2 linked regions of the Halorhodospira halophila SL1 genome follow. Each later gene encodes a partner of the first gene's protein in a complex. Links are inferred from orthologs where the notes say so. Each region holds a gene or a part of one and is shown on either strand. Other genes may lie near its edges.

Region 1 (4,929 bases):
TCTTCGAGCGTACGGGCGCCGATGGCGAAGCCGTGCGCACCCTCAGCGAGCGACTCATCGCCCGCTTGGGGGCCGATTGCGTCCAACGCCTGGCTACCTACCCCGACCCACGTCCGGAGCGTGCCTGGTGCCGCCTACCGTTGGAACACCCGGACCGGCCCCCCGCCGCAACGCTGCCGCGGCCGGTCTGGCTCTTGCCACACCCGCGGCGTCTACTCAGCGGCGAGGGCGGAGAACCGCACTGGGGCGGCCCGCTGTGCCTGGAAGCGGGTCCGGAACGGATCGAAAGCGGCTGGTGGGACGACGAGGACGTGGCCCGCGATTACTACGTCGCGCGCGCCCCGGTCGGCAGCCGGCTCTGGGTCTATCGCGACCGTCGCCCGCCCTACGGTTGGCACCTGCACGGCTTCTTTGCCTGAACCGCTCAGGGCACCCCGGTGACGATCTCCACCCCGGCCGCCTGCAGCGTCCGCTGCACCGAGGCGTCGTTGCTGGCATCCACAGGACGGGTCAGATCCCACAGGAAGTGCACCCCGAAGCCCGCCTGGGCCCCGTCCTCCGCGCTCCACAGTGCGCAGTAGTCCCTCGCCAGGCCGCAGACGTAGAGCTGCTCGACACCGAGTTCGCGCAGGTAGCCGGTCAGACCCGTCGACGGCCGCCGTCCATCCGGGGCGAAGTTCTCGCGGAACGCGCTGTACGAGTCGACCAGCGGATCGGTGGCCTTACGCAGGATGAGGTCTGCATGGCGCCATGGGACCCCGTCGTGCAGGGCTGCACCGCGGGTCTCCTGGACACAGTGATCGGGCCAGAGCACCTGGTCGACGCCGTGGAGCTCGATCACCTCGAAGGGGGAACACCCTGGATGGCTGGAGGCAAAGGAGATGTGCCCCGGTGGGTGCCAGTCCTGGGTCGCCACCACGTAGCGGCTGGGCGCCCGCTCCAGCAGGCGGGCAATGGGGGGGACCACTTCGTCGCCGCCCTGGGTCGGCAACGCACCGCCGGGCATAAAGTCCGGCTGGACGTCGACGACGAGCAACGCGGCGTGCTCCGCGTCTCTTAGCTTGGCTTCAACCACCGCAACCTCCCGACGATCGGTCGGCACCCCCTTCAGGGTAGCCGCCGCGGCGCCGGCAGCAAGCCGACACCGCAGCGATTGCAGTGGTCCGGCGGCCGTTACTCCTCTTCGACGGCCTTCATCGACAGCCGGATCCGGCCCTGACGATCGACCTCGAGCACCTTGACCCGGACCGAGTCGCCCTCCGAAAGCTCGTCGGCGACGTTCTCGACCCGGTTGTTGGAGATCTGCGAGATATGCACCAAGCCATCCCGACCGGGCAGGATGTTGACGAAGGCGCCGAAGTCCATGAGCTTCGCAACCTTGCCATCGTAGACCTTGCCCACCTCGACATCGGCGGTCAGCAGCTCGATGCGCTTCTTCGCCTCTTCGGCGGCCGCCTTGTCCGCCGAGGCGATGGTCACCACGCCCTCGTCGCTGATGTCGATGTTGGTACCGGTCTCCTCGGTCAGCCCACGGATGGTCGCACCGCCCTTGCCGATCACGTCCCGGATACGCTCCGGGTCAATCCTCATGGTCAGCAGCCGCGGGGCGTACTCGGACATCTGCTCGCGCGGCTTGTCGATCACCTGATTCATCTGCTCGAGGATATGCAGCCGGCCGGAGCGCGCCTGATCCAGGGCCTGTTCCATGATCTCCCGGGTGATCCCGTCGATCTTGATGTCCATCTGCAGCGCAGTGACACCATCCTTGCTACCGGCAACCTTGAAGTCCATGTCACCGAGGTGGTCCTCGTCGCCAAGGATGTCGGTGAGCACGGCGAACTCGTCGCCTTCCTTGATCAGGCCCATGGCGATACCAGCCACCTGAGCCTTCAGCGGCACGCCGGCATCCATCAGCGACAGACTGGTGCCACAGACGGTGGCCATCGAAGACGACCCGTTGGACTCCGTGACCTCCGAGACCACGCGAATCACGTAGGGGAACTCCTCGTCGGAGGGCATCACCGCTTCAACACCGCGCTTGGCCAGCTTGCCGTGGCCGATTTCGCGCCGCTTCGGCGTGCCGATGAAGCCAGTCTCGCCCACGCAGTACGGCGGGAAGTTGTAGTGCAGCATAAACGGCTCGCGCCGCTCGCCCTCCAGCGCATCGATGACCTGAGCATCCCGGCCTGTACCGAGCGTGCTGACCACGATCGCCTGGGTCTCGCCGCGGGTGAAGATCGCCGAGCCGTGGGTCCGCGGCAGGACACCGGCCTGCACGTTGAGCGGGCGCACCGTCTGGTTGTCGCGGCCATCGATGCGGGGATGACCGGCCAGAATCCGGCCCCGGACGATCTTCTTCTCGAGCGTCTTGAACGCCTCTCCGACATCGCCGGCGCCCCAGCCTTCACGCTCCTCGTCGGCCAGCGCCTCCACCGCCTTGTCGCGCAGGGCGCCAACCCGCTCACTGCGCTCCTGCTTGTCGGCGATCTGGTAAGCGGCCTCGAGGTCCGAACGCACCAGCTCTGCCACCGCCGAGTCCAGCGACTCGTTCTTCGCCGGCGGCTGCCAGTCCCAACGCGGCTTGCCCGCCTCAGCGGCCAGATCGTTGATGGTATCGATGGCCACCTGCATCTGCTCGTGCCCGTAGAGCACGGCGTCGAGCATCGTGCTCTCCGGCAGCAGATTGGCCTCGGACTCGACCATCAGGACCGCATCCTGGGTGCCGGCCACGACCAGATCCAGATCCGACTCCGCCGTCTGACTGAAGGTCGGGTTGAGTACGAACTCGCCGTCGAGGTGACCAACCCGGCAGGCACCGATGGGCCCCTCGAACGGAATGCCGGACAACGCCAGCGCCGCCGAGGTCCCGATCATCGCCGGAATGTCGGCATCCACCTCATCGTTGAGCGAGAGCACCGTGGCGATCACCTGGACCTCCTGGCGGAACCCCTCGGGGAACAGGGGCCGGATCGGCCGGTCGATCAGGCGGCAGGTCAGGGTCTCCTTCTCGGAGGGCCGGCCCTCCCGCTTGAAGAAGCCACCGGGGATACGCCCCGCAGCGTAGGTGCGCTCCTGATAATTGACCGTCAGCGGCAGGAAATCGCGTGCCGCCGCCGGGTCCTTCCTGCCGACCACGGTGACCAGAACCACCGTGTCCGCCATATCGACCAGGACGGCGCCATCGGCCTGACGGGCCACGCCCCCGGTCTCCAGGGTCACCTGGTGCTGACCGAACTGAAAACTCCGCTTGACCGGGGTCAGGGATAGCTGGCTCTCGCTCATCGTTGTTTACCCCTTGCGCTTACTTGCGAATGCCGAGACGCTCGATGACGTCCTGATAACGGCCCCGATCCTTGCGCTTGAGGTAATCGAGCAGCTTGCGGCGCTGACTGACCAGCTTCAGCAGACCCTGCCGGGAGTGGTGATCCTGCTTGTGCACCGAGAAGTGCTCGGTGAGGTGCTGGATTCGAGCCGAGAGCAGCGCGATCTGCACTTCGGGCGATCCGGTATCTGAGGGGGAACGCCGGAATTGCTCGACGATCTCCGATTTTTGCTCAGCATTCAGCGACATGTACGACTCCTGACCTGTACGTTCGATTTCGGCCTGTCAATAAAGGCAGCTAGTGTAGCCCTCGCGGGGGCAAGGGAACAAGAATTTGCCACCCGGCGGCGGGGGCTTGCGCAGCACCGCCCCCGTTCAGCGGCGCGCCACCAGGCGCTTGGGCCCGATGCGCCCGTCATCCAGGGCCTGCCCCATGCCCAGGAAGTTGCCGCCGCGATCGTAGAGCCGCAGCCAACCCTCGCTGGGCGCCTTGGGCACAAAGACCGGCTGCCCCTGGACGACAAAGTAGGCGAGATCGTCGGCAAGCTCGACGCCGGTGTACTGCTGGAGGGCCGAGTCCATCGGCAGCAGTGTGGCATCCAGCGCCTCGCGCCCCTGCTCCGCCCGCGCGGCGAGCATCTCTTCGGTCCACATCGCCGGATCCTGGTACGGCCCCAGCCCGAGCCTGCGCAGCGCGCACACGTGTCCCACGGTCCCCAGCGCCTGGGCGATGTCCTCGGCCAGTGTACGGATGTAGGTGCCTTTGGAGCAGTGCACCGACAGCTCCAGCTCATCCCCACGAACCGCCACCAGCTGCAGGTCGTAGATCTCAACCCGGCGGGGTTCGCGCTCGACCTCCACCCCCTGGCGCGCCAGGTCGTAGAGTCGCTGGCCCTGGTGCTTGATGGCCGAGTACATGGGCGGCAGCTGGTCGATGGGGCCGCGAAACCCGGTCAGACCTCGTTCGACCGCCTCCTCGTCCAGCGCGGGGACCTCGGCACGATCGCGTTCCGTGCCCTCCGCGTCGCCGGTGTCTGTGGCCACCCCGAGCTTGCAGGTCACCACGTACCGTTTGTCCGCATCGAGCAGGAACCCGGATACCTTGGTTGCATCGCCGAAGCAGATCGGCAGCAGGCCGGTAGCCAGCGGATCGAGACTGCCCGTGTGCCCAGCCTTGCGCGCCCCGAAGAGCCGCTTAACCTGTTGCAGGGCCTTATTGGAGGTCACGCCAGCCGGCTTGTCGAACAACAGCACGCCGGTGACGTTGCGCCCACCCCGCCTCTTCGCCATTCGCCTTCTACTCCTTGCTCGGTTCGTCGTCTGCCGGCGGCGGCGCCACCTCGTCGATCAGGGCACTCAGCCGCGCACCGCGATCGAAGGCGGTGTCGTGCAGGAAGCGCAGACTGGGCGTGCGCTTGGCGCGGATGCGCCGCGCCACCTGGCTGCGCAGGAAGCCGTGGGCCTTGTTCAGGATATCGATCCCGGCCTGCGCCTCGGCCGCCTCGGCGCCGAGTACGGTGACGTACACGGTGGCGTGCGCCAGGTCGCGACTGACCTGCACCTCCGAGATGGTCACCGACCCGACGCGCGGGTCGTCGACATCGTCT
Region 2 (5,304 bases), 570 kb from region 1 along the record:
GTGCTCGACGTTGCTCGCGGATATTCTCCTTTAGCAGCTCCAGAAGCGCATCACGCTCCGACGTCTCTTCGCTCATGCTGACTCCTCGTCTTGTGAATGCGATAACCGTTCGAGGACCGCCTTCAGCTCATCGCTGAGCGGCGCCTCGATACAGAGGGGTTCCCCGGTATCCGGATGCTGGAGACGCAGCGACGAGGCGTGCAGAAACAGCCGGCGCAGCCCGTAATCCCGCATTGTGGCGTTCGCCCCACGATCACCATAGCGCTCATCGCCCGCCACCGGGTGGCCGATGTGCCGAGCGTGGACCCGAATCTGGTGGGTGCGGCCGGTCTCCAGGCGTGCGGTGACCAGGGTCGCCTGCGGCCAGGACTGCTTCCGCAGGAATTCGGTCACGGCCGCCCGCCCCTGCTTGCTGACACGCACCTGCCGTTCCCGAGGCGCGCCTGGCAAACGCTCCAGCGGCGCATCGACGCGCAGCGGCGTCACGCCTCGCAACGGCCCGACCAGCAGCGTCGTGTAATGCTTTTCCACCTTGCCCTGCCGGAGTTGTTCATGGAGCCGACGCAGCGTCGATCGACGCTTGGCCAGCATCAAGCATCCGCTCGTCTCTTGGTCGAGTCGATGCACCAGCTCTATAAAGGGCAGATCCGGACGCAGGCCTCGCAGCGCCTCCACCAGACCCAGGCGCACGGTGGAGCCGCCGTGGACGGCCAGCCCCGAGGGCTTGTCCAGCACAAGCAGGCGCTCATCCTCATAGAGCACACCGCGGCGCAGCCGCGCCTCCAGGCCATCAGGGAGCCCCCCCGAGGCGGGTTGGCTTGTCTGGCGCTGCCCCGAAACCGGTGGTATGCGCACCACCTCGCCGGCACTCAACCGGCGCGTGGGCTTGGCGCGGCCACCATCAACACGCACCTGCCCTTTCCGCAGCAGGCGGTAGACTCGGCTGCGCGGTACACCCTTGAGTTGTCGCAGGAGGAAGTTGTCGATTCGCTGCCCGGCTTCGTCGGCCAGTACCTGATGGTGTCGAACCTTGGGATCAGAGGCGCTCATAGGCGGATTCTAGCAAAAGAAGGAATTTGAAGGGCGACGCAAGTCACTGATACAATTAGTCGCACGTGGTGTCCAGATTCACGCGACGCCGCGACGGGTTTCACACAGCGTCGCACGCCGTGCGGCGCTGATAGCAGCGCCAGACGAGACAACGGGTCCGCGCCCATGGCGGCGGGGACCACTTGACCACGACGAACATGCCCTGCGCCCCTTCAGGAGTCGAGCGCGGATGACACGGACGGAACTGTCGCACTGGATGGTCTGGCTTGCCGCCTGGTCGGCGCCACCGCTGTGGCCCGAGCGGGCAGCGGCCGGGCCCGATGCGATGCCGGCCCCCCGGCCCGTCCTGCTCGGGCGCCCTGTAGCGATGGCGGCAGGGCTGCGGAGATTGCGCACCCATGAAAAGAATGCTGATCAACGCAACTCAGCCGGAAGAGTTGCGCGTTGCACTAGTGGATGGGCAGATCCTCTACGATCTCGACATCGAGGCACCCTCCCGCGAGCAGAAAAAAGCCAACATCTACAAGGGGATCATCACCCGGGTTGAACCCAGCCTCGAGGCGGCGTTCGTCCAGTACGGCGCAGAGCGCCACGGCTTCCTCCCCTTCAAGGAGATCGCGCCGGCCTACTTCACCTCGGCGGACGGCCAGCGCAATTCCCCGAAGGACGGCCTGCGCGAAAACCAGGAGGTCCTGGTGCAGGTCGACAAAGAGGAGCGCGGCAACAAAGGCGCCGCCCTGACCACCTACATCAGCCTGGCCGGGCGCTACCTGGTGCTCATGCCCAACAATCCGCGTGCCGGGGGAGTTTCCCGGCGGATCGAGGGGTCGGATCGCGCGGAAATCCGCGAGAGCCTGCGCCAGCTGGATGTCCCGGAAGGGATGGGGCTGATCGTGCGCACCGCCGGCGTTGGACGTAGCACGGAAGAGCTGCAGTGGGACCTGGATTACCTGCTGAAGCTCTGGGATGCCATCCAGAACGCCACCGCAGAGCGCGCGGCCCCGTTCCTGGTGTACCAGGAAAGCGACGTCATCATCCGCGCGCTGCGTGATTACCTGCGTTCGGATATCGGCGAGATCCTGGTCGACGACGATGAAGTCTTCTCCAAGGCACGCGACTTCATCGACCAGGTCATGCCGTACAACCGGCAGAAACTCAAGCACTACACCGATCCGGTACCGCTATTCTCGCGCTACCAGATCGAGAGCCAGATCGAGTCGGCGTTTCAACGCGATGTTCGCCTGCCCTCCGGCGGCGCCATCGCCATCGACCATACCGAAGCGCTGATCTCCATCGACATCAACTCCTCGCGCGCCACCAAGGGTGCCGACATCGAGGAGACGGCCCTCAACACCAACCTCGAGGCCGCCGACGAAATCGCCCGGCAATTGCGTCTGCGCGACCTCGGCGGCCTGATCGTCATCGACTTTATCGACATGGGCCCACCCCGCCACCAGCGCGAGGTCGAGAGCCGGCTGCGCGAGGCGGTCAAGGCTGATCGCGCGCGGGTGCAGATCGGGCGGATCTCCCGGTTCGGGCTGCTGGAGATGTCTCGGCAGCGCCTGCGCTCGTCCCTCGGCGAGGCCCACCAGGAGGTCTGCGGCCGATGCGGTGGCCAGGGGACGGTGCGCAGCGTCGAGTCCCTGGCGCTGTCGATCCTGCGGATCATCGAGGAAGAGGCGATGAAGGAGAAGACCGGGCGCGTCCTGGCACAGCTCCCCATCGAGGTCGCCACCTTCCTGCTCAACGAGAAGCGGGCCCAGATCGCCGAACTCGAGCACCGCTACGGCGTGCACATCCTGCTGATCCCCAACCGCAATCTGGAGACCCCGCACTACGATATTCAGCGCATGCGCACCGACGAAGGCCCGGAGCAGAGCGGCAGTAGCTACAACCTGGCCACTCCGGCAGCGGAGCCGACGGTCATCGAGGCTGGCCTGCCCGCCAGTCGCCCTCCGGCGCCCGCCGTCCAGGGGGTTACCCCCAGTGCACCCGCTCCGGGCCCCGCCTCCGGCACCGAGGAGCGAAAGCGACCGACCGGCCAGGGCGCGGAGGGTCAAGGGGAAGACGCCCCTCTGAGCTCCATCTTCCGTCGGCTGCGCGGACTGCTATTCCAGAACTCCACCGATCAAGAACGCCTTACGGAGGGCGATTCACCCCGTGACAAGGCGTCCCCTCGACGCGTTGAGGCTGAGCCGGAGGCCTCCGAGGAGCGTGGCGGCCGCAACGGCGGCCAGAGCAAGCGCGGCACCCGACGCGGTGGCCGTTCCCGGGGTGGCGGACGCAGTCGGCGGGGCACCGGCGACGGCGGCAACGGACAGCAGCAGCGCGCCCAGACCGAGGGCGACTCGGGCCCCCAAGGCTCGTCCGCCGAGACGGCGCAAGCCCAGGATGAAGGCAAGGAGCGGAGCAACCGGGGCAGCAAGGCAAGCAGCAAGCGCAAGAGCGAGAGCAGCGCCAAGGCCGGGACCACTGCCGACACCGAGACCCCCGATACGGAAACCGGGACCCCGCAGCCGGAGGGCGCCAAGGAGTCGACGCCGGAAGACACCACCCAAACCTCCGAGGCCCGCTCCTCCAGTGGCTCCGGGAGAAGCGGACGCAGCCGTCGAGGCCGCCGCGGGGGTCGCCGCCGCCGGCGATCCAACAACGGGTCGGAGCAGGACGACGGGCAGTCAGGCTCGGCGGCTACCGCGCGTGACAGCGGCGACACGGCTGCTGAGTCCTCCGCCACTCAGGATGCATCGGGCACTGCCTCAGCGGCTTCGGCAACTCGCGACCAGGCGGCCGAAAAGCCCTCTGAGCCGGGAACGCAGCCCGAGGCGGCGACGACTCAGGGAGGCAGCACCGAGGCGCGTCGTACCAGCTCCCGCAAAGCCGCCGATCAACGGGCGCAGCCGACCGACGACGCGAAGCCGCCGAAGGCGGCCGAGGAAGGCGCTGCCCCATCGGTTAAGGACGCCGACGCATCGCGATCCGACCAGGCAGAGGCGGCCGAACCTGCCGCGGCAACCAACGCGCCACAACAGGCCGAGGAACCGGCAGAGACATCCGGCCGCCGCAAGCACGTCCGCTCAGGCCGTCCGCGCAAGCCGAAGACCCAGGCATCTGGTGCGCAGAATGCCACGGCGCCTGACTCGGATGGCGCTTCGGTCAATGCGGAAGATGCGGAGAGGGCCGAGTAAGACCGGCTGGTAGAAGAGAAGCCCTGCGGGCGGCACCTCGCCGCCCGCAGGAGCGGTTCAGCGCTGCTGGCGCTGACGGACCTCGGCGATCAGTCCATCGGCAGCTTCCTGGATCAGGTCGAGGACGTGCTCAAAACCCCGCTCGCCACCGTAGTAAGGATCCGGCACCTCCCGTTCACTGCGGTCGCGCGCGTAATCGAGGAATAGCCCGATCTTGTGGGCATGCTTCGGCGGGCAGTCGGCCTGCAGGATGCCCAGATTGGCCTCATCCATCGCCAGGATCAGATCGTAGGCCTCGAAATCGTGACGCTCCACCTGCCGGGCGCGCAGATCGCTGATATCGATCCCCCGCCGCTGCGCTGCCATCTGGGCGCGCTGGTCTGGACTCTTGCCGGTGTGGAAGTCGTGGGTACCCGCTGAATCGAGCTCTACCAGCTGCTCGATCCCCTCCTCGCGCAGGCGTTGGCGCAGCACACCCTCCGCCGTTGGCGATCGACAGATATTGCCCATGCAGACGAGCAGCACACGCAGTTTGTCCTCGGACATAACACCATTTCCTTATCGGGTTGATTGCAGCCGCCGGGCTACCGCCTCGAGATCGGCCGGCGTATCGACACCCGGCCCCGGGCGCTGGTCGGTGGCGGCCACCTGGATCGCGAAACCGTGCCATAGCGCTCGCAACTGTTCCAGAGACTCCAGCCGCTCTGGCGGAGCCGGCTCGAGCCCCGGGAAACGGCGAAGGAAGGCGGCCCGGTAGGCGTAGAGTCCTAGGTGGCGGAGCCAGCCCCCCGCAGCGACGGCGCCATCATCGATCCCGTCGAAGCGGTCCCGGTCCCAGGGGACCGGCGCGCGGCTGAAGTAGAGGGCGTGGTCACGGTGATCGCGCACTACCTTGACGACCGACGGTTCGAAGAGCTCGTCCGCGGCGGTGACCGGGGTCGCCAGAGTGGCAATGGCCGCGTCCGGATCCGTATCGAGCCGCTCGGCCACCAGTGCGACCAGCTCCGGGGGCATCAGCGGCTCGTCGCCTTGCAGGTTCACCACGATAGCCTCGTCAACCAATGCCAGA

Evidence for each region. The genes of interacting proteins can lie anywhere in the genome.
Region 2: the proteins of pnp (region 1) and rne are in contact, whole or in part, in a cryo-EM structure (PDB 9QH0), measured with the Escherichia coli proteins. The link is inferred for Halorhodospira halophila SL1 from one-to-one orthologs.

Annotation. Positions count from the first base shown.
Region 1 is NC_008789.1:1,914,651-1,919,579, forward strand. What follows is about bases 718-3,678. They hold pnp (polyribonucleotide nucleotidyltransferase), read right to left. Parts: upstream 3,262-3,678; coding sequence 1,174-3,261; downstream 718-1,173. Other genes in these bases: HHAL_RS08785 (nicotinamidase), read right to left, coding at 718-1,075; rpsO (30S ribosomal protein S15), read right to left, coding at 3,302-3,571. In the rest of the region: HHAL_RS08780 (Y-family DNA polymerase), read left to right, coding at 1-419; more of HHAL_RS08785, read right to left, coding at 425-717; tRNA pseudouridine(55) synthase TruB, read right to left, coding at 3,698-4,612; 30S ribosome-binding factor RbfA, read right to left, coding at 4,620-4,929. UniProt on the Escherichia coli protein: Involved in mRNA degradation. Catalyzes the phosphorolysis of single-stranded polyribonucleotides processively in the 3'- to 5'-direction. Also involved, along with RNase II, in tRNA processing.
Region 2 is NC_008789.1:1,345,711-1,351,014, forward strand. Bases 1,100-4,435 are described here. They hold rne (ribonuclease E), read left to right. Parts: upstream 1,100-1,448; coding sequence 1,449-4,235; downstream 4,236-4,435. Other genes in these bases: HHAL_RS06325 (low molecular weight protein-tyrosine-phosphatase), read right to left, coding at 4,293-4,435. Outside these bases: HHAL_RS06310 (S49 family peptidase), read right to left, coding at 1-76; HHAL_RS06315 (RluA family pseudouridine synthase), read right to left, coding at 73-1,050; more of HHAL_RS06325, read right to left, coding at 4,436-4,781; kdsB (3-deoxy-manno-octulosonate cytidylyltransferase), read right to left, coding at 4,794-5,304. UniProt on the Escherichia coli protein: Endoribonuclease that plays a central role in RNA processing and decay. Required for the maturation of 5S and 16S rRNAs and the majority of tRNAs. Also involved in the degradation of most mRNAs.